Regions from separate parts of the Micromonospora sp. NPDC000663 genome, predicted to be linked through region 2. Evidence: predicted binding sites of a transcription regulator. Region 2 holds the regulator's gene; the other holds the start of a gene.
The links. The regulator HspR, encoded in region 2, represses chaperone genes until heat shock. The targets are predictions, from matches to a motif close to TTGAGTNNNNNNNACTCAA.
Positions count from the first base shown of each region.

Region 1: a site for HspR is predicted at 2,249-2,267, ahead of lon (endopeptidase La). Genes of this name have one in related genera too.

Region 1 is NZ_JBIAYR010000004.1:464,756-473,183, reverse strand. It holds gene lon (endopeptidase La) at 1-2,225, opposite strand, end outside; gene ACFY1S_RS17675 (manganese catalase family protein) at 2,367-3,236, opposite strand; gene ACFY1S_RS17670 (response regulator) at 3,475-4,080, shown strand; gene ACFY1S_RS17665 (Lsr2 family protein) at 4,228-4,575, shown strand; gene ACFY1S_RS17660 (hypothetical protein) at 4,712-6,019, opposite strand; gene ACFY1S_RS17655 (hypothetical protein) at 6,302-7,183, opposite strand; gene ACFY1S_RS17650 (phytanoyl-CoA dioxygenase family protein) at 7,306-8,166, opposite strand; gene ACFY1S_RS17645 (DUF6286 domain-containing protein) at 8,339-8,428, shown strand, end outside.
Region 2 is NZ_JBIAYR010000003.1:377,710-386,137, reverse strand. It holds gene dnaK (molecular chaperone DnaK) at 1-1,790, shown strand, start outside; gene grpE (nucleotide exchange factor GrpE) at 1,838-2,596, shown strand; gene dnaJ (molecular chaperone DnaJ) at 2,679-3,866, shown strand; gene ACFY1S_RS14055 (heat shock protein transcriptional repressor HspR) at 3,897-4,337, shown strand; gene ACFY1S_RS14050 (hypothetical protein) at 4,467-4,661, shown strand; gene ACFY1S_RS14045 (hypothetical protein) at 4,739-5,170, opposite strand; gene ACFY1S_RS14040 (cation:proton antiporter) at 5,314-6,525, opposite strand; gene ACFY1S_RS14035 (TrkA C-terminal domain-containing protein) at 6,531-7,031, opposite strand; gene ACFY1S_RS14030 (hypothetical protein) at 7,272-7,529, shown strand; gene ACFY1S_RS14025 (epoxide hydrolase family protein) at 7,601-8,428, opposite strand, start outside.

The DNA of each region.
Region 1 (8,428 bases), on a different contig from region 2:
TCGCGCACCTCGGTCGGCAGGTCGTCCAGGTCGGGCTCGTTACGCGCCGGGATGATCACCTCGGTGAGGCCTGCCCGGTGCGCGGCGAGCAGCTTCTGCTTCACCCCGCCGATCGGCAGTACCCGCCCGGAGAGCGTCACCTCGCCTGTCATTCCGAACTCCGGTCGGACCGGGCGGCCGGTGACAAGCGAGGCCAGGGCCGTCACCATCGTGATGCCGGCGCTCGGGCCGTCCTTGGGCACCGCGCCCGCCGGGAAGTGGACGTGGATCCGACGCCCGGCCAGGACGTTCGGGTCGATGCCGAACCGCCGCCCGTTGGAGCGCAGGTACGACAGGGCGATGTGCGCCGACTCCTTCATCACGTCACCGAGCTGGCCGGTCAGGGTCAGCCCCGGCTCGCCCTCCATGCTGGTCGCCTCGATGAAGAGCACGTCCCCACCGGCGCCCGTGACGGCGAGACCGGTTGCCACTCCGGGCACCGCGGTGCGCTCGGCCGACTCCGGGGTGAACTTCGGCCGCCCCAGGTAGCCGGCGAGGTTGTCGGTGTCGACGCGTACCGGGGTCGGGTCGGTAGCCAGGGTCACCGCCACCTTGCGCAGGATCTTGGCGAGGCCACGTTCGAGCTGCCGTACGCCGGCCTCCCGGGTGTACTCCCCCGCGATCAGCGCGAGGGCCTCGTCGGCGATCTCGACCTCGTCGGCGGTCAGCCCGGCCCGCTCCCGCTGCCGGGGCAGCAGGTGGTCGCGGGCGATGGCGACCTTCTCGTCCTCGGTGTACCCGTCCAGCATGACCAGCTCCATCCGGTCCAGCAGCGGGCCGGGGATGGACTCGACCACGTTCGCGGTGGCGAGGAAGAGCACGTCGGACAGGTCGAGGTCGACCTCCAGGTAGTGGTCCCGGAAGGTGTGGTTCTGCGCCGGGTCGAGGACCTCCAGCAGGGCGGCGGCCGGGTCACCGGCGTAGCCGGCGGCCAGCTTGTCCACCTCGTCGAGGAGCACGACCGGGTTCATCGAGCCGGCCTCGCGCAGCGCGCGGACGATCCGGCCGGGCAGCGCGCCCACGTAGGTGCGCCGGTGACCGCGGATCTCCGCCTCGTCGCGGACGCCACCGAGCGACACCCGGACGAAGTTGCGCCCGAGCGCCCGGGCGACGGACTCGCCGAGGCTGGTCTTGCCCACTCCGGGAGGGCCGGCGAGGGCGAGGACCGCGCCGGAGCCGCGACCGCCGACCACGCCGAGGTTGCGCTCGGCCCGCCGGTTGCGCACGGCCAGGTACTCCAGGATGCGGTCCTTCACGTCGGCCAGGCCGGCGTGGTCGGCGTCGAGCACCGCCCGGGCCGCGGCCAGGTCGGTGTTGTCCTGGGTACGCGTACCCCACGGCATCTCGAGAACCGTGTCGAGCCAGGTACGGATCCAGCCCGCCTCCGGGGAGGCGTCACTGGCCCGCTCCAGCTTGCCGACCTCACGCAGGGCGGCCTCGCGGACCTTCTCCGGCAGCTCGGCGCTCTCCACCCGGCTGCGGTAGTCGGCCGAGCCGTCCGGCTCGTCTTCGCCCAGCTCCTTGCGGATGGCGGCGAGCTGCTGGCGCAGCAGGAACTCCCGCTGGGACTTCTCCAGCCCTTCGCGGACGTCGCTGTTGATCTGCTCGGTGACCTCCTGCTCGGCCAGGTAGTCCTTCACCCAGCCGACGAGCAGCTCCAGCCGGGCGGTGACGTCCGGCGCGGCGAGCAGCTCGGTCTTCTGCTCCAGGGTCAGCCAGGGCGCGTAGCCGGCCGAGTCGGCCAGCTCGGACAGGTCGGTCATCCGCTCGACGGCGTCGATGACCTGCCAGGCGCCACGCTGCTGGAGAACGGAGGTCACCAGGGCGCGGTACTCGCGGGCGAGTTCCCGGGCGCGGCCGGCGGGAGCGGGTTCGTCGAGTTCGGTCGCCTCGACCCAGAGTGCGGCGCCGGGGCCGGGCACGCCGGAGCCGATCCGCGCCCGGGACAGGCCACGGACCACGGCGGCGGGCTCGCCGTCGGGCAGCCGGCCGACCTTCTCGATGGTGGCGACCACGCCGACGGGGCCGTACTCGCCGTCGATGCGCGGCACGGCCAGCAGCCTGCGGTCGTCGGTCGTCCGTGCGGCGTCGATCGCGGCCTGGGTGGTCGGGTCGAGGGTCACCGGGATCACCATGCCGGGCAGCAGCACGGCGTCGGTCAGGGGAAGTACCGGAAGAGTTGCCATCGAACACCTGCTATCGCGTTGAGTTGAGCGTGTCTCACTCAAGTAACAAAGCGTTCCCCTTGTTCCGCGATGTGACCCAGACCACTCCCGAAGGAGCCCGTCAGGTCGCCCGGAACCGGCCGGGCGACCCGACGGGACAGCTCAGGTGAGCTTGTTCTTGACCGTGTTCACGACCGAGCCGGCCATCCCTGGGTTGGTGCCGTACAGGCGCGGGTCCCCCGGAGGCAGCACCGGCTCGGGGGCGTTCGCCCGCGGGCTTTCGCCGTACCGGAACTCACCCTTGCCGTCCGGCGTGGGCCCGGACGCCCAGCGTCCCTCGCTGGCGTCGCTGCCCGCGGAGAAGCTCAGATAGGTGTAGCCGAACTCCTCGGTGAACTCGCCGGAGTCCGGGAACGCCTCCGGCACCGGCATGTCCTCCAGCCCGTCCTCCTTGAGCTGCTCGATCGCCGCCAGCCACATGTTCTGGTGCATGGTGTCGCGGGCCAGCAGGAAGCGCAGCATCTGCTTGACGCCCGGGTCGTCGGTCATGTTGAACAACCGGGCGACCTGGAGCCGGCCCTGCGCCTCCGCGGTGACGTTGAGCTGGAAGTCGGCAAGCAGGTTGCCGCTGGCGGTGATGAACGCGCCATTCCACGGCACCCCGTTGGAGTCGGCGGGCAACGCCCCGCCACCGGAGTGGATGAAGTGCGCCGGGTTCGACCCGGCGTAGGTAGCGGCGCCCCCCGGGTTGTCGGCAACCCCCTCGGACAACGACAGCGGCGCATTGTCCAACAACCGGGTGATCATGGTGACGATCATCTCGACGTGGCCCACCTCCTCGGTGCCCACGTCGAGCAGCAGATCCTTGTACTTGCCCGGCAGCCGGCAGTTCCACCCCTGGAACAGGTACTGGTTGGCCACCGTCATCTCACCCCACTTGCCGCCCAGAACCTCCTGCAACCGGCGGGCGAACGCGGCATCCGGCCCGTCCGGCTTCGCCTCGAACTGCAGATCCTTGACATGACTGAACATCTGAACCTCCTCGTACCGGAACTGCTGGTGACGAGGCATCCCCACCTCGGTGACCCCACCGGGCCAACCTGTGTCCCCACCGGGTCAGGGCACCGGATGCGCGGCGACAACAGGCCCGGTACGCCCTATCGTTCGCAGATCCACCCGAGCCACCTCGTTCGGTGCCGGGCCGCATGATCCGTGCCCAACGGGGAACGGCGCAGACATGCCGGGCAGTTCCACACTCCGTATCGCGGTCGTGGACGATCACCCCCTTTTCGTCCACGGCCTGGAACTGCTGCTGCCGACGACCAGCGACGGTCGCGCGGAGGTCGTCGGCTCGACAGGCAACGCGGCGACCGCGGCGGGTCTGGTCAGCCGCTGCCTCCCGGACCTCGTCCTGGTCGACCTGCACCTGCCACCGCCCGGTGGCATCCGGGCCGTGGCGGCCATCCGGCGGACCACTCCCCAGACACGGGTGGTGGCGATGTCCGGTTCCACCGACCCGGCACCGGTGCTGGAGGCCCTGCGCGCCGGCGCCGAGGGCTATCTGCCCAAGACCAGCGGGCCGGAGGAACTGCTCCCCCCGCTGCTGGCCGTCCTCGACGGCTGGGCGGTGCTGCCGGCGGAGCTGCTCCGCGTCCTGCTGCGACCGTCGCGCTTCACGCCCGTCGACCTGGACGCCGAGGAACGCCGGCTGCTGTGCGCCATAGCCGCCGGCCGCCACACCGTCGATATCGCCGAGGAACTGCACGTGTCGGAGCGGACGGTGAAACGGATGACCGCCGCGCTGCTGCGCAAGCTGCGAGTGGCCAACCGCGCGGAGGCGGCCGCCGTGGCCGGTCAGGCCGGCCTGCTCGAATGAGGTTGGACCGCGATTCGGCGCCGATTCGCGGTTTCCCGTCACCGAATCGCGACGCGCCGAAATGAATGCGGCGCATATTGTTGCGGATTCCCCGGGTAGTAGGTCAGACTTTGGACACATCCCGCCACACACAGGGAGTAATCGGCAATGGCGAGAAAAGTAATCACGGTCCTGACCGACGACCTCGACGGCGGGAAGGCCGACCGGACAGTCGAGTTCAGTCTCGACGGCGTGGCGTACACGATCGACGTCTCGGACGAGAATGCCGGCGTCCTGCGCAAGGCGCTGGATCCGTACATCAATGCGGGCCGGCGCATCGGGCGAGGTGCCGTGGAGAACACCCGGACCGTTCGGCGTCCGGGTCGACCCAGCGGCGCGGGAATGGATCGGGAGCAGAACCGGGCCATCCGGGAATGGGCCGTCAAGAACGGCTACAAGATTTCCGAGCGAGGCCGGATCCCGGTCGAGGTCGTCGAGGCGTACAAGAACCGCTGACCGGACGACACGCAGACGGGGCCGCGCCGAAACGGTGCGGCCCCGTCATATTGTCGGCACTGTTCGTGACGGCGACGGCCGGTCACCCCGGGCTGTTCCGCCCCGGGTGACCGGCCGCCACCGACCGTACGACTACTCAGTTGACGGTGATCCGCACCGAATCGAACGCGGGCGTCTGGTTGGCGCGCTCCATCATCGGCAGGCGGTGCGAACCGTCACCCGCCCAGATCGAACACTGCGCGGTCCCCGACTCCGGCAGACCCGGGATCTGGATGGTCACCTCGTCCGGGTCGGCACCACCGCGACCGTCCTCGGTGGCCACGAAGAACGCGGGCACCTCCTGCGGCTCCGGCGGGGTGGTCAGGCTGTCCAGCATCCGGCACGCCGTGTGGAAGTGCCCCCGGACCAGGCCCTGGGCGTTGAGCAGCGAGCTCTCCACGTAGTACCCGCCCTGGCCGGCGGCCAGGAAGCGGTCCCGGACCAGGTTCCGGGTGCTGACCCGGAGCGTGAACGGCTGGTTGCGGCCCACCTGCTGGGGGAACTGGGTGATGAGCAGCGAGGGGTTGTTCGCGGCGGCGCCGACCTCACCGAATGCGGTGCTCACGCAGCGGTTGCCGTTCTGGAAGCCGTCGTGCGCCTGGAGCTGGCTCTCGTCGCAGTTGTTGGCAAGTACGCCGAGCCCGGCACCGGGAGCGGTACCGCCGTTGTTCCCGCCGCCGTTGTTGTTCCCACCGCCGTTGTTGCCACCGTTGCCGGTGCCACCGCCCGTGTTTCCACCGCCCGTGTTTCCACCGCCGGTGCTGCCACCGTTGTTGCCGCCGCCGCTGTTGCCGCCGGTCGGCTGCACCTGACACTCGGCGAGCTGCGCCAGTCCCTGCGGGCGCGGCCCGACCCGGTCGATGGCGGTCGTGATGCGGTCCAGCACCGCGCGGCGCTTGCCCGCCAACGGCTGGAGGATCGCGTTGCGGATGAAGGCCTCACCCTTGTTTCCCTCGGCGGCGAGTCGACGGTCGGCATCGGCGATCTGGGCCGTCAACTGGGCGAGATTGCGGTCGACCTCGGCCCGGGCCCGCTGCGGCACCTGCGGCAGCTTCGACGCCACGTCCGGGCAGGCCACCGCCGAGCCGGTGCCCACCGTGCCGTCCTTGCCGTCCTCACACTCGGGGACGGACTGCTGCCCGTCACCCCAGTGGTTACGGACCCACCGGCCATTCTGCCAGGTCCGCGTGGTCGAACCATTTCCGCTCGGCGCGGTCGCGCCCGAGCTGGGTTCCACGCACTGCCCCGCGGCCGGGCGGGGTTTGTTGGTCCGCCGATCCTGGGCCGACGAAATCTGGGTCACGGCGACAACTCCGCCGAAGACCACGAGCGTGCCGACAACGGCCAGCAGACGCTTGCTCCGCGCGTTGCCGGATGGCCGGCGCGCCCGAGTGGACCTGCGCATCGAATTGCTCTCCTTCTCGATCCGGTACTGGATTCCTGCCCTCGGCGGACCGACGGATTTGAGATGGCACGCGTCAACGGCGGCCACCACGACCTACCCGGTGATGTGTCGACGGCCGACGATGCCCTTTCCGCACCGTCCCCCGCGTCGGCTCGACGCGGATGGGGAGATCCTCTTCATTCGCGCAGGAGTACGGGACGGCGCGCGGGAAGGTTCAACCGGAGCGCAGAAAATTGTCGCGGGCCGACCCGGAGCGGGGTCAGCTGGGAAAACGGGCGCTGGTCAGTCGGCGCACAGGTGGTCGAAGGCGAACCCACCGACCATCTCCTCGCGGCGACGGCTCAGCGCGGCGATCTGCGCCGTCAGCTCGGCGCGGGGCAGAAGCCGAGCGTCGTCGGGCCCGGCGGCGCGCAGCCGCTCCCCGACGGCAACCGTGGCGAGGTCCTCGGCCAGCCGGGCCGCGTCGACGCCGCAGGAGAACCGGTGCTCGGTCACCGAGACCCGCTCCACGAGGCAGGCGTCGGGGCGCACCTGCACCCAGCTCCACCCCTGCGCCGGGCCGTCCGCCCAGCGCACGTGCAGTCCCCGCACGATCGGGTCGGCGAGCTGCCCGGCCACGTACGCGTCGACCGCGGCGGCGCGGGTCAACGCGCCGAGGTCGTTCACCGGGCCGGTACGACCGTCCGGCAGGCGGCCCAGGATGTCCCGGAAGCCCACCGGGGCCGGCTCGTCGTCCCCGCCCGTGCCCAGCCCGGCGCCCGCCGCGTAGGCCCGCGCGTCGATCACGTACTCCATCAGGCGACGGCCCTGCTCGGCGGCCCGCAGCGTCGGCGAGCCGATCCGCAGCACGGGCAGCCCCACCGCGGCGCTCACCGCGTCAGTCAGGCGCTCGGCGCGCTGCTCTGCGGAACCGGCCGGCGGCACCGGGCCGATATTCACGGCGACGACCGGCCACCCGGTGTCGGCGTAGAGGACGAAGTCGAACGCGGCCCGGCTCGCCGAACTCCACTGGCTGCCGGTGACACCAGGTGGGCATCCCTGGACGAGGTCGCTGAGCCGACGCGTCGCGTACACCCGGTGGCCGGCACGGCTGAGCAGCGCGCCGCCGCCGTCGGCGGGCGCCGCCCGCAGCCAGCCGCGCACGTCGCTGCCGGTGCTCGTCATCTGCCTGATCCATCCGCCGGTCGGTCGGGCCGGGCCGAGTCTAGGCGGTCGATCATGGCGCGCGCCTCGCCGGTGCGGCCGACACCGTGCCCGGCCGGTCGGACCGACGATTCCGGCGGCGGTTACTCGGCCGCGCCCATCACCAGGCCCTCGATCGTGTGCTTCTGCCGGATCGGTTCCAGCCGGTCCACCACCGGGCAGGGCAGGTGCTCGCGGACCAACGGGGGCAGGCTCTCCCAGTAGTCCCGGGTGACGGCCATGTCGTGGTGGGCCGCGTTGCCCGCACCCGGGGCGTCGACGCCGAGCACCAGCACCGGCCGGGCCAGCCGGGAGACGTTCGGGGTGCCGCGGTGGATGGTCAGCGCCGACCGGGCCGAGATGTCACCCCGGCGCGGGTACCTGCGCACCCCGCGCTGCTGGTACCGGGGGTAGCGCTCCCGGGGCGGGAACATCCCGTGGTCGAAGTCGGTCCCGTCGTCCCACTGGGTGCCCGGGGCGATCTCGAACGGCCCCATCTCCTCGACGGTGTCGACTGTGGTCAGGTTGAACGCCAGCGACGTGAGCCGCCGCTGCCGCCGGGTGTCCTGCGGCATCGGGAAGTCCCGGTGCCAGGGCTGCATCGCCGCGCCGGGAAAGGGGATGTCGAAGCCCAGTTCGACGATCTCGTACTCCGGGCCGAGCACCGCGGCGCAGACCGACACCACCCACGGATGGGTCGCCAGGTCGACGAAGCCGCGCAGTTGCTCCGGATGGATCTCCACGTACCAGCGTTGCGGGCCGCGGCCGACAGCGCCGTCCGGGCGGGAGCGGGCCTCGGAGAACGCGCTGGCCACGTCGCTGCCGACCTGGTCGACCCAGGCCGGGTCGAAGGCGCCACGGCAGGCGGTGATGCCGTCGCGGTAGAGGTCGCCGAGCGCCTCGACCGGCACCTCGCCCTCGTCGACGGGCGCGGGGTCCGTGGCGGGCGCCTCGTGAACGCGCATCGGGGGCCTCCTCATCGTCATTACAACGTTGTAGAAGCGTGCCAAGGGTTGGTGGTCGGCGCCAGAGCTGCGGGCGGTGATGTGATCCGGATCACAGCTCATCCGTGTTCCAGAGGTCCCTGCCCGGTGTAAGCAGCGGGGTCGCCGGCAGCGGGCCGGCCGGGAGGTCAGCATGTCGCGACAGCAGGTCGGCGGCCTCGCCGACAGTGCCCCTGGCGCTCGCCCACGCCTCACCGACCGTCCTCGACCTGCTCGCCTGCCC
Region 2 (8,428 bases):
CGGAGGGCTCGCGGACGACCCCGTCGATCGTCGCGTTCGCCCGCAACGGCGAGGTGCTCGTCGGTGAGGTCGCCAAGCGCCAGGCGGTGACCAACCCGGACCGGACGATCCGCTCGGTCAAGCGCGAGGTCGGCACGAACTGGTCCGTCGACATCGACGGCAAGAAGTACACCCCGCAGGAGATCTCGGCCCGGACCCTGATGAAGCTCAAGCGGGACGCCGAGGCGTACCTGGGCGAGCAGATCACCGACGCGGTGATCACCGTTCCGGCCTACTTCAACGACAGCCAGCGCCAGGCCACCAAGGAGGCCGGTGAGATCGCCGGCTTCAACGTGCTGCGGATCGTCAACGAGCCGACCGCGGCCGCCCTGGCGTACGGGCTGGACAAGGGTTCCAAGGAGCAGACCGTCCTGGTCTTCGACCTCGGCGGCGGCACCTTCGACGTGTCGCTGCTGGAGCTTGCCGAGGGCGTCATCGAGGTCAAGTCGACGAGCGGTGACAACCACCTCGGTGGCGACGACTGGGACCAGCGGATCATCGACCACCTGGTCAAGACGTTCCGCGGTGAGCACGGCATCGACCTCGGTCAGGACAAGATGGCCCTCCAGCGGCTCCGTGAGGCCGCCGAGAAGGCCAAGATCGAGCTGTCGGCGGCGACCACCACCAACATCAACCTGCCGTACATCACCGCCGGCTCCGCCGGCCCGCTGCACCTCGACGTGACGCTCAGCCGCGCCGAGTTCCAGCGGATGACGCAGGATCTGCTGGACCGCTGCAAGGGCCCGTTCGAGCAGGCCGTCAAGGACGCCGGGATCAAGATCTCGGACGTCGAGCACGTCATCCTCGTCGGTGGCTCGACCCGCATGCCCGCCGTGACCGACCTGGTCAAGCAGCTCACCGGCCGCGACCCCAACAAGGGCGTCAACCCGGACGAGGTAGTCGCCGTCGGCGCCGCCCTCCAGGCCGGTGTGCTCAAGGGTGAGGTCAAGGACGTCCTGCTGCTCGACGTGACCCCGCTGAGCCTGGGCATCGAGACCAAGGGCGGCATCTTCACCAAGCTGATCGAGCGCAACACCACGATCCCGACCAAGCGCTCCGAGGTGTTCACCACGGCTGACGACAACCAGCCGTCGGTGCTCATCCAGGTGTTCCAGGGTGAGCGGGAGATCGCGGCCTACAACAAGAAGCTCGGCACCTTCGAGCTGACCGGCCTTCCGCCGGCGCCGCGCGGCGTGCCGCAGATCGAGGTCGCTTTCGACATCGACGCCAACGGCATCGTCAACGTGCACGCCAAGGACCTGGGCACCGGCAAGGAACAGAAGATGACGATCACCGGCGGCTCCTCGCTGCCGAAGGACGACATCGAGCGGATGCGCCGGGACGCCGAGGAGCACGCGGAGGAGGACAAGCGTCGCCGCGACGACGCCGAGACCCGCAACGTGGCCGAGGCGCTGCAGTGGCAGACCGAGAAGTTCCTCGCCGAGAGCGGCGACAAGCTGCCCACCGAGAACCGGGAGCAGCTCAACGAGGCGCTCGGCGAGCTGCGCGGCGCCCTCGGTGGTCAGGACATCGAGAAGATCAAGTCGGCGCACGAGCGGCTGGCGCAGGTCTCCCAGCAGGCCGGTTCGCTGCTCTACGCCCAGCAGGCCGAGCAGGGTCAGCAGCCGGGCGGCGAGGCCGGCCCGGGTGCGACCGGCGCGACCGGTCCGACCGGCCCGCAGGCCGGCGGCACCGGTGGCGGCGACGACGTCGTCGACGCGGAGATCGTGGACGAGGACGGCAAGAAGTGACCGTCGGCCTCCGACACGAATCCACGGCGAAGGGATGAGGTAGCCGCATGACGCAGAAGCCACGAGCCGCCGACCCGGGCGACACCGGGTCGACGCCGGGTGGCTCCGCGCCCACGGAGCCGAACACCGGTGCCGAGGAGCGGGTCGTCATCCGCAACAACCGCAAGATCAGCGACGCGACGGAGCCGGAGGGCGCGGCCGCCGACGCGGGGAGTGACCTTCCCGCCGAGGGCCTCGTCGAGGACGCCGAGATCGTGGTCGACGAGATCGAGGTCGAGGTCAACTCCACCGACGGTCCGGAGCCGTCCGGCCCGCCGGTGGTGGACGCCCCGGCGAAGCCGGCCGACGGCGGTGCCCCCGGCACCGCGCTCGGTGCCGAGCTGGAGGCGCTGCGGGCCGAGCTGGACGAGCGGACCCGCGACCTGCAACGGGTGTCGGCGGAGTACGCCAACTACCGCAAGCGGGTGGACCGGGACCGCAGCCTGGTGCAGGAGCAGGCGACCGGCTCGGTGCTCGCCGCGCTGCTGCCGATCCTGGACGACCTGGACCGGGCCCGGGAACACGGCGACCTGGTCGGGCCGTTCGGCACGGTGGCGGAACAGCTCACCACCGCGCTCGGCAAGTTCGGTCTGAACGCCTTCGGCGAGCAGGGCGACCCGTTCGACCCGACCCGGCACGAGGCGGTCGCGCACCAGACCTCGACCGAGGTCAGCGAACCGACCTGCGTGCAGGTCATGCGGCGCGGCTACCAGCTCGGTGAGCGGCTGCTGCGCCCCGCTCTCGTCGCGGTCGCGGATCCGGAATAGTGCGAGACGGTGACCGGGCCGTCCCGCCCGCCGCGCGGCGGGCGGGACGGCCGGGCCACGACTGTTGGAAGGGGGTGGACCGGTGAGTTCGAAGGACTGGCTCGAGAAGGACTTCTACGCCGTGCTCGGCGTGGACAAGGCCGCCTCCGCGGATGACATCAAGAAGGCGTACCGGAAGGTGGCGCGGGAGTCGCACCCGGACCACAACCCGGGCGACGCCAAGGCCGAGGAGCGGTTCAAGGCCGCGTCCGAGGCGTACAACGTGTTGTCGGACGCCGGCCGCCGCCGGGAGTACGACGAGATGCGTTCGCTGTTCGGGTCGGGCGCGTTCCGGCGCAACGCCCGGAGCGGCGGCCAGCCGGGCGGTATGCCGTTCGACGTCTCCGACCTGTTCGGCGGCGGCGCTGCCGGAGGTGGTGACCGTCGCTTCGGCGGTGCCGGCTTCCAGGACCTGTTCAGTTCGATCTTCTCCGGTGGGCAGGGCGCCGGGCAGGCCGCGCCGCGCGGTCCGGCCCGTGGTCGGGACGTCGAGACCGAGGTGGCGCTCGACTTCGGCGACGCGGTACGCGGGGTGACACTGCCCCTCACGCTGCGGGCCCCGGGTGTCTGCGACACCTGCCACGGCAACGGCGCCAAGCCCGGCACCCAGCCGCGTACCTGCCCGGTCTGCCACGGCGCCGGGGTCACCACCCGCAACCAGGGGTCGTTCAGCTTCTCCGAGCCGTGCCGCAACTGCCAGGGCGTCGGCACCGTGGTCGAGGAGAAGTGCCCCGAGTGCCACGGCAGCGGTGGGGTCACCAAGACCCGCACGATGAACGTGCGCTTCCCGGCCGGGGTGGCCGACGGCCAACGCATCCGGCTGGCCGGGCGCGGTGAGCCGGGCGAGCGCGGCGGTCCGGCCGGCGACCTGTTCGTGCACGTCAAGGTCCGGCCGGACGAGCTGTTCGGGCGTACCGGTGACGACCTGACCCTTACCGTGCCGGTGACGTTCGCGGAGGCAGTGCTCGGCACGGACCTGCGGGTGCCCACGCTCGACGGCGCGGTGACCCTGCGGGTGCCGCCGGGTACGCCGAGCGGCCGGGTGCTGAGGGCGCGGGGCAAGGGTGTGGTGCGCCGCGACGGGCAGGCAGGCGATCTGCTTGTCACGTTGGACGTGGTGGTGCCGGCTCGACTGTCCGACGAGGCGCGTACGGCGTTGGAGGCGTTCGCCGAGCAGAGTCCGCCGGCTGCGCGGGAACATCTCGACGCTCGGGTGCGTCGGGTCAGTTAGTCCGGTGGGATGGACGCGGAGGTGAGCGGCATGTCGGGCGAGTTCCTCGGTTCGGGTGACCCTGCCTACGAGGCCAAGGTGCTGATGATCTCGGTCGCGGCGCGGATGGCGGGGATGCATCCGCAGACCCTGCGCCAGTACGACCGGCTGGGGCTGGTGCAGCCCGGTCGGGCGGCCGGTGGTGGGCGTCGGTACAGCGTGCGGGACGTGGTGCTGCTGCGCGAGGTGCAGCGGCTCAGCCAGGACGACGGGATCAACCTCGCCGGGGTCAAGCGGATCATCGGGCTGGAGCGTCTGCTGGAGCAGGCGCAGCAGCGGGTGGCCCGGCTGGAGGCGGAGTTGGACGCCGCGTACCGCCGGGTGGCCGAGCTGGAGTCGCTCGCCCGTTTCCCGGGCCGCGATCTCGTGCCCACCAATCGCACGTCCACCGCGCTGGTGGTCTGGCGGCCCCGCCGTACGCCCGATCGCTGACCTCTTCTTCGCTTTTTCCGGCCCGGCCCGCGCCCCGATTTCCCGGCGCGGGCCGGGTCGTTTCCGTTAACTTGTCAATACAGGTCCAACCGGCTTAATTCGGACCTGTCGGCATGGCGAGGGGGAGCAGTGGCGGAGCCGGCGAAGAAGGTTGCCCAACAGGCCGAGGAACGGTTGGAGAACCTGGCCGACACCGTCCGCGAGAAGTTCGACAAGGTCACCGAGGGAACCTTCCGGGACCGGATCAAAGAGGGGCGGTTCGCGGACCAGACCGACCACGGCGTCGACCAGGCCCGAGCCGAGACCGAACGCAAGCGGGACTGACCGGTGACCGACGTGCGGGCCGGGACCCACGGGGGGTCCCGGCCCGTTCGCCTTGCTGACTCCCTGCCGCGACCAGCTCAGCCGAGGCGGCGGTTCTCGCGGACCAGGCCGCCTTCGCACCAGTCCCGGTAGACGAACAGATCCGGGCGGGCCAGCAGCACGCGGCCGTTGTGCGCCCAGATCTTCATCAGCTCGTCGCCCTCCCGCTCGGCCTGCTCCACCAGCTTGCGGAAGCGGCGCTTGGGGTGGGCGCGGAATTTCGTCCGGATGCCGTCGGCCGCGTAGATGTAGAGGCAGTGCAGCGCGAAGCGCCGGGCCGGGCAGGTCGGGTCCATTGCCAGATCGAAGAGCGTCAGCACCAGCCGGTCACCGGAGACCAGGAGGTCCCAGTCCGGTGGCATGGAAGCCAACGGCACCGAATCGGGCTGGTACGCCCAAGCTCGCAACTCCGCCGGAGTTGGATCGACGGGGTTGGCGAAGCCGTGGAACGTCGACTCCTGCACGCTCACCGGCCAACCTTCCGCTCTCGCCCGCGGGTGGGCACGTGCCCACCCCGCGAACGCTGGCTGCTGGGGCGAAACGGTAACCCGCCGCCGGGTGCTGCGGTAGTCCCCGTGCGGAGCAATTCGGCAACCGTTGGCCGGAACGCGCGTCAGTCGTGAACCGGAACCACCGCCGCCCGGTTGGCCGCCGCGGCGGCGCGCGTACGCAGCCACCGCTTGAACCACGGGAAGTCCGGCATCCGGGCCACGATCGGCCCGGTCACCACGGTGATCAGGACGTACGTCGCCGCGAGCGCGGCCAACCTCGGCTCGACGCTCCCGGCCGCCACCGCGAGGCCGGCGATGACGATGGAGAACTCCCCACGGGGTACGAGTGCCAGGCCGGCCCGCCAGCGACCCGGTTCGGCGATGCCGACCCGGCGGGCCGCGAGGTAGCCGGTGAGCGTCTTCGTCGCCATGGTGACCACGGCCAGCGCGAGCGCCGGAAGCAGCACGGGCGGGATGTCATGTGGGCTGGTGGTCAGGCCGAAGAAGACGAAGAACACCGCGGCGAACAGGTCCCGCAGGGGCGACAGCAGTTCGGTGGCGTGGTGTGCGACCGGACCGGAGAGCGCGATGCCGACCAGGAACGCGCCGACCGCCGCCGACACCTGGAGCTTCGCGGCGATGCCGGCGATCAGCAAGGTCAGACCGAGTACGCCGAGCAGCAGCGCCTCCGGGTCCTTCGCCGACAGGGCGGACGAGATCAGGTGGCCGTACCGGATGGCGACCACCAGCACGATGAGCACCGTGCCCACCGCGACGGTGAGTGCGATACCCCCGCCGAGCAGACCGGTTCCGGCCAGGACGGCGGTGACAAGCGGCAGGTAGAGCGCCATCGCCAGGTCCTCGATGACGAGCACCGACAGGATGACAGGGGTTTCCCGGTTACCGAGCCGACCCAGGTCGCCGAGGACCTTGGCGATCACCCCTGAGGAGGAGACCCAGGTGATGCCGCCGAGCACCAGGGCGGCCACCCAGTCCCAGCCGAGCAGCAGCGCGAAACCCGCGCCGGGGAGCGCGTTGAGGACGCCGTCGATCACCCCGGCCGGGGCGGCCGACCGCAGGTTGCCGACGAGTTCGTTCGCCGAGTACTCCAGGCCGAGCATCACCAGCAGGAGGATGACGCCGATCTCGGCGCCGACCGCGAAGAACTCCTCGCTGGCATCCAGCGGCAGCAATCCGCCGTGCCCGAAAGCGAGCCCGGCCAGCAGGTAGAGGGGAATGGGCGAGAGGCCGAAGCGCCGGCTGAGCCGGCTGAGGAGCCCGAGCAGGAGAAGGAGCGCGCCGACCTCGATGAGCAGTGTGGTGAAATCGTGCATCCGCCTCAGCCGTCCGGGTCACTGTCGGCGAGGATGGCGGACACGCCGTCGAGACCCCTGCGGGTCCCGACGACGACCACCACGTCACCGGCCGCGAAGCGGAACGAGGGAAGCGGCGAGACGATGACCTCGCCGTCACGCAGCACCGCCACGATGGAGGCGCTGGTGCGGGTACGCGCCTTGGTCTCGCTGAGCTGCCTGTTGACGTACCGCGACCCCGCCGTGATGGCGATCTGCTCGGTGAGCAGGCCGGCGGCCTGCTCGCGGAGCCCGGAGAGCTGACCGAGCATCAGCGACGCGCCGAGGATGTCGGCAAGCGCCTCCGCCTCGTCGTCGGTCAGCGGGATGTCCGCCTGGCAGGAGTCGGGGTCGTCGGGATCGTAGAGGACCAGGTCCCGGCGACCATTGCGGTGGGAGACGACGCCCAGGCGGCGTCCGGACTCCGTCACCAGATCGTGACGTACCCCGATCCCGGGTAAGGCGGTCTGCTCGACACGTACTCGCACCCACCAAGGCTACCGCCTCGTTAACAAACGGCAGATCTTGGACGCTGATCGGCAGCGCAGCCTTGATCGACTCGACATCGCCGATGTGGGGGTATCCAGCGAGCGGGACACCCCGACATCGGCGATCTCGTGTCGATCTAGAGCCGTCGACCCGTCAGGAGGTCGGTGGCTTCTCCGCCACGAACACGCCGACGCCTTCCAGCGAGGACCGTCAGCCATGCCTCACCGATTGCGGCGGCGATGACCGGGCGCTTCGTCATCCACCTGCCGATCTCCGCGCCGGACCTGGCCCGCGCCAAGATGCTGGGCCGGACCGCCGGCCGGTCGTTGGCCTTTCTGGCCCGGATCGACCTCGGCGGGATCACCGTCTCGGCCGAGGACGACCAGGGCGTACGGCACTGGGTCTTCTGCGACCGACGGCTGGAGGGTGGCCGGCGCTGCGTGCTCCGCGCCGACCACGAGACGCCCTGGACCGCCCGCCTACCCCGGCTAGCCTGATCGACTCGACATCACGGAAGTCGGGGTGTCCGAGAGATCCGGACACCCCGACTTCCAGGAAACCGAGTGGATCAGAGCTGCGCGAAGAACTCGCGGATGTCGTCGACCAGGACGTCGGTCGCCTGGTGGGCGGCGTAGTGGCCGCCGACGTCGCCGCGCCCATCGACGTCCGTGCCGTACGCCGTCCAGCGGACGATGTTCGCGTGGTCCCGCTCGGCGAAGCGGCGGATGGACTGGAAGTCGCCGGGGAACATGGCCACCGCGGTGGGCGCCGTCGTCGGCTCGGCCGGCTGCTCGTCGGTGTGCGCGTCCTCCCAGTAGAAGCGGATCGCCGAGGCGGCGGTGCCGGTGAACCAGTAGAGGGCGACGTTGGCCAGGATGAACTCGGCGTCCAGGCTCTCGTCGAAGAGTTGCGCGTTCCAGGCCAGCAGCCCGACGGGCGAGTCGGCCAGCGCGTACGCCAGGGTCTGCGGCTGCTGGCTGTGCACCTGGTTGAAGGAGAACTTGTTCTCGTAGAACCACTGGAGGTGCGCCAGCGCCGCCTGGTCCGCCTCGGACAGGTCGGCGAACTCCGCCGGGTCGCCGGACGGGAACGAGAAGATCTGGGTGACGTGCACGCCGAGCACGTGCTTGCGGTCGATCCGGCCCAGCTCCGGCGAGATCAACGAGCCGCCGTCGTTGCCGACCGCGCCGTAGCTGTCGTACCCCAGGCGGTTCATCAGCTCGGCCCAGGCGCGGGCCGTGCGGTGCCGGTTCCAGCCGGCGCTGCGGGTGGGGCCGGAGAACCCGAAGCCCGGCAGCGACGGGATGACCACGTGGAAGGCCGGCGCTGCCGGGTCGTTCGGCTCGGTGAGCGGGCCGATGACGTCCAGGTATTCGAGCACCGAGCCCGGCCAGCC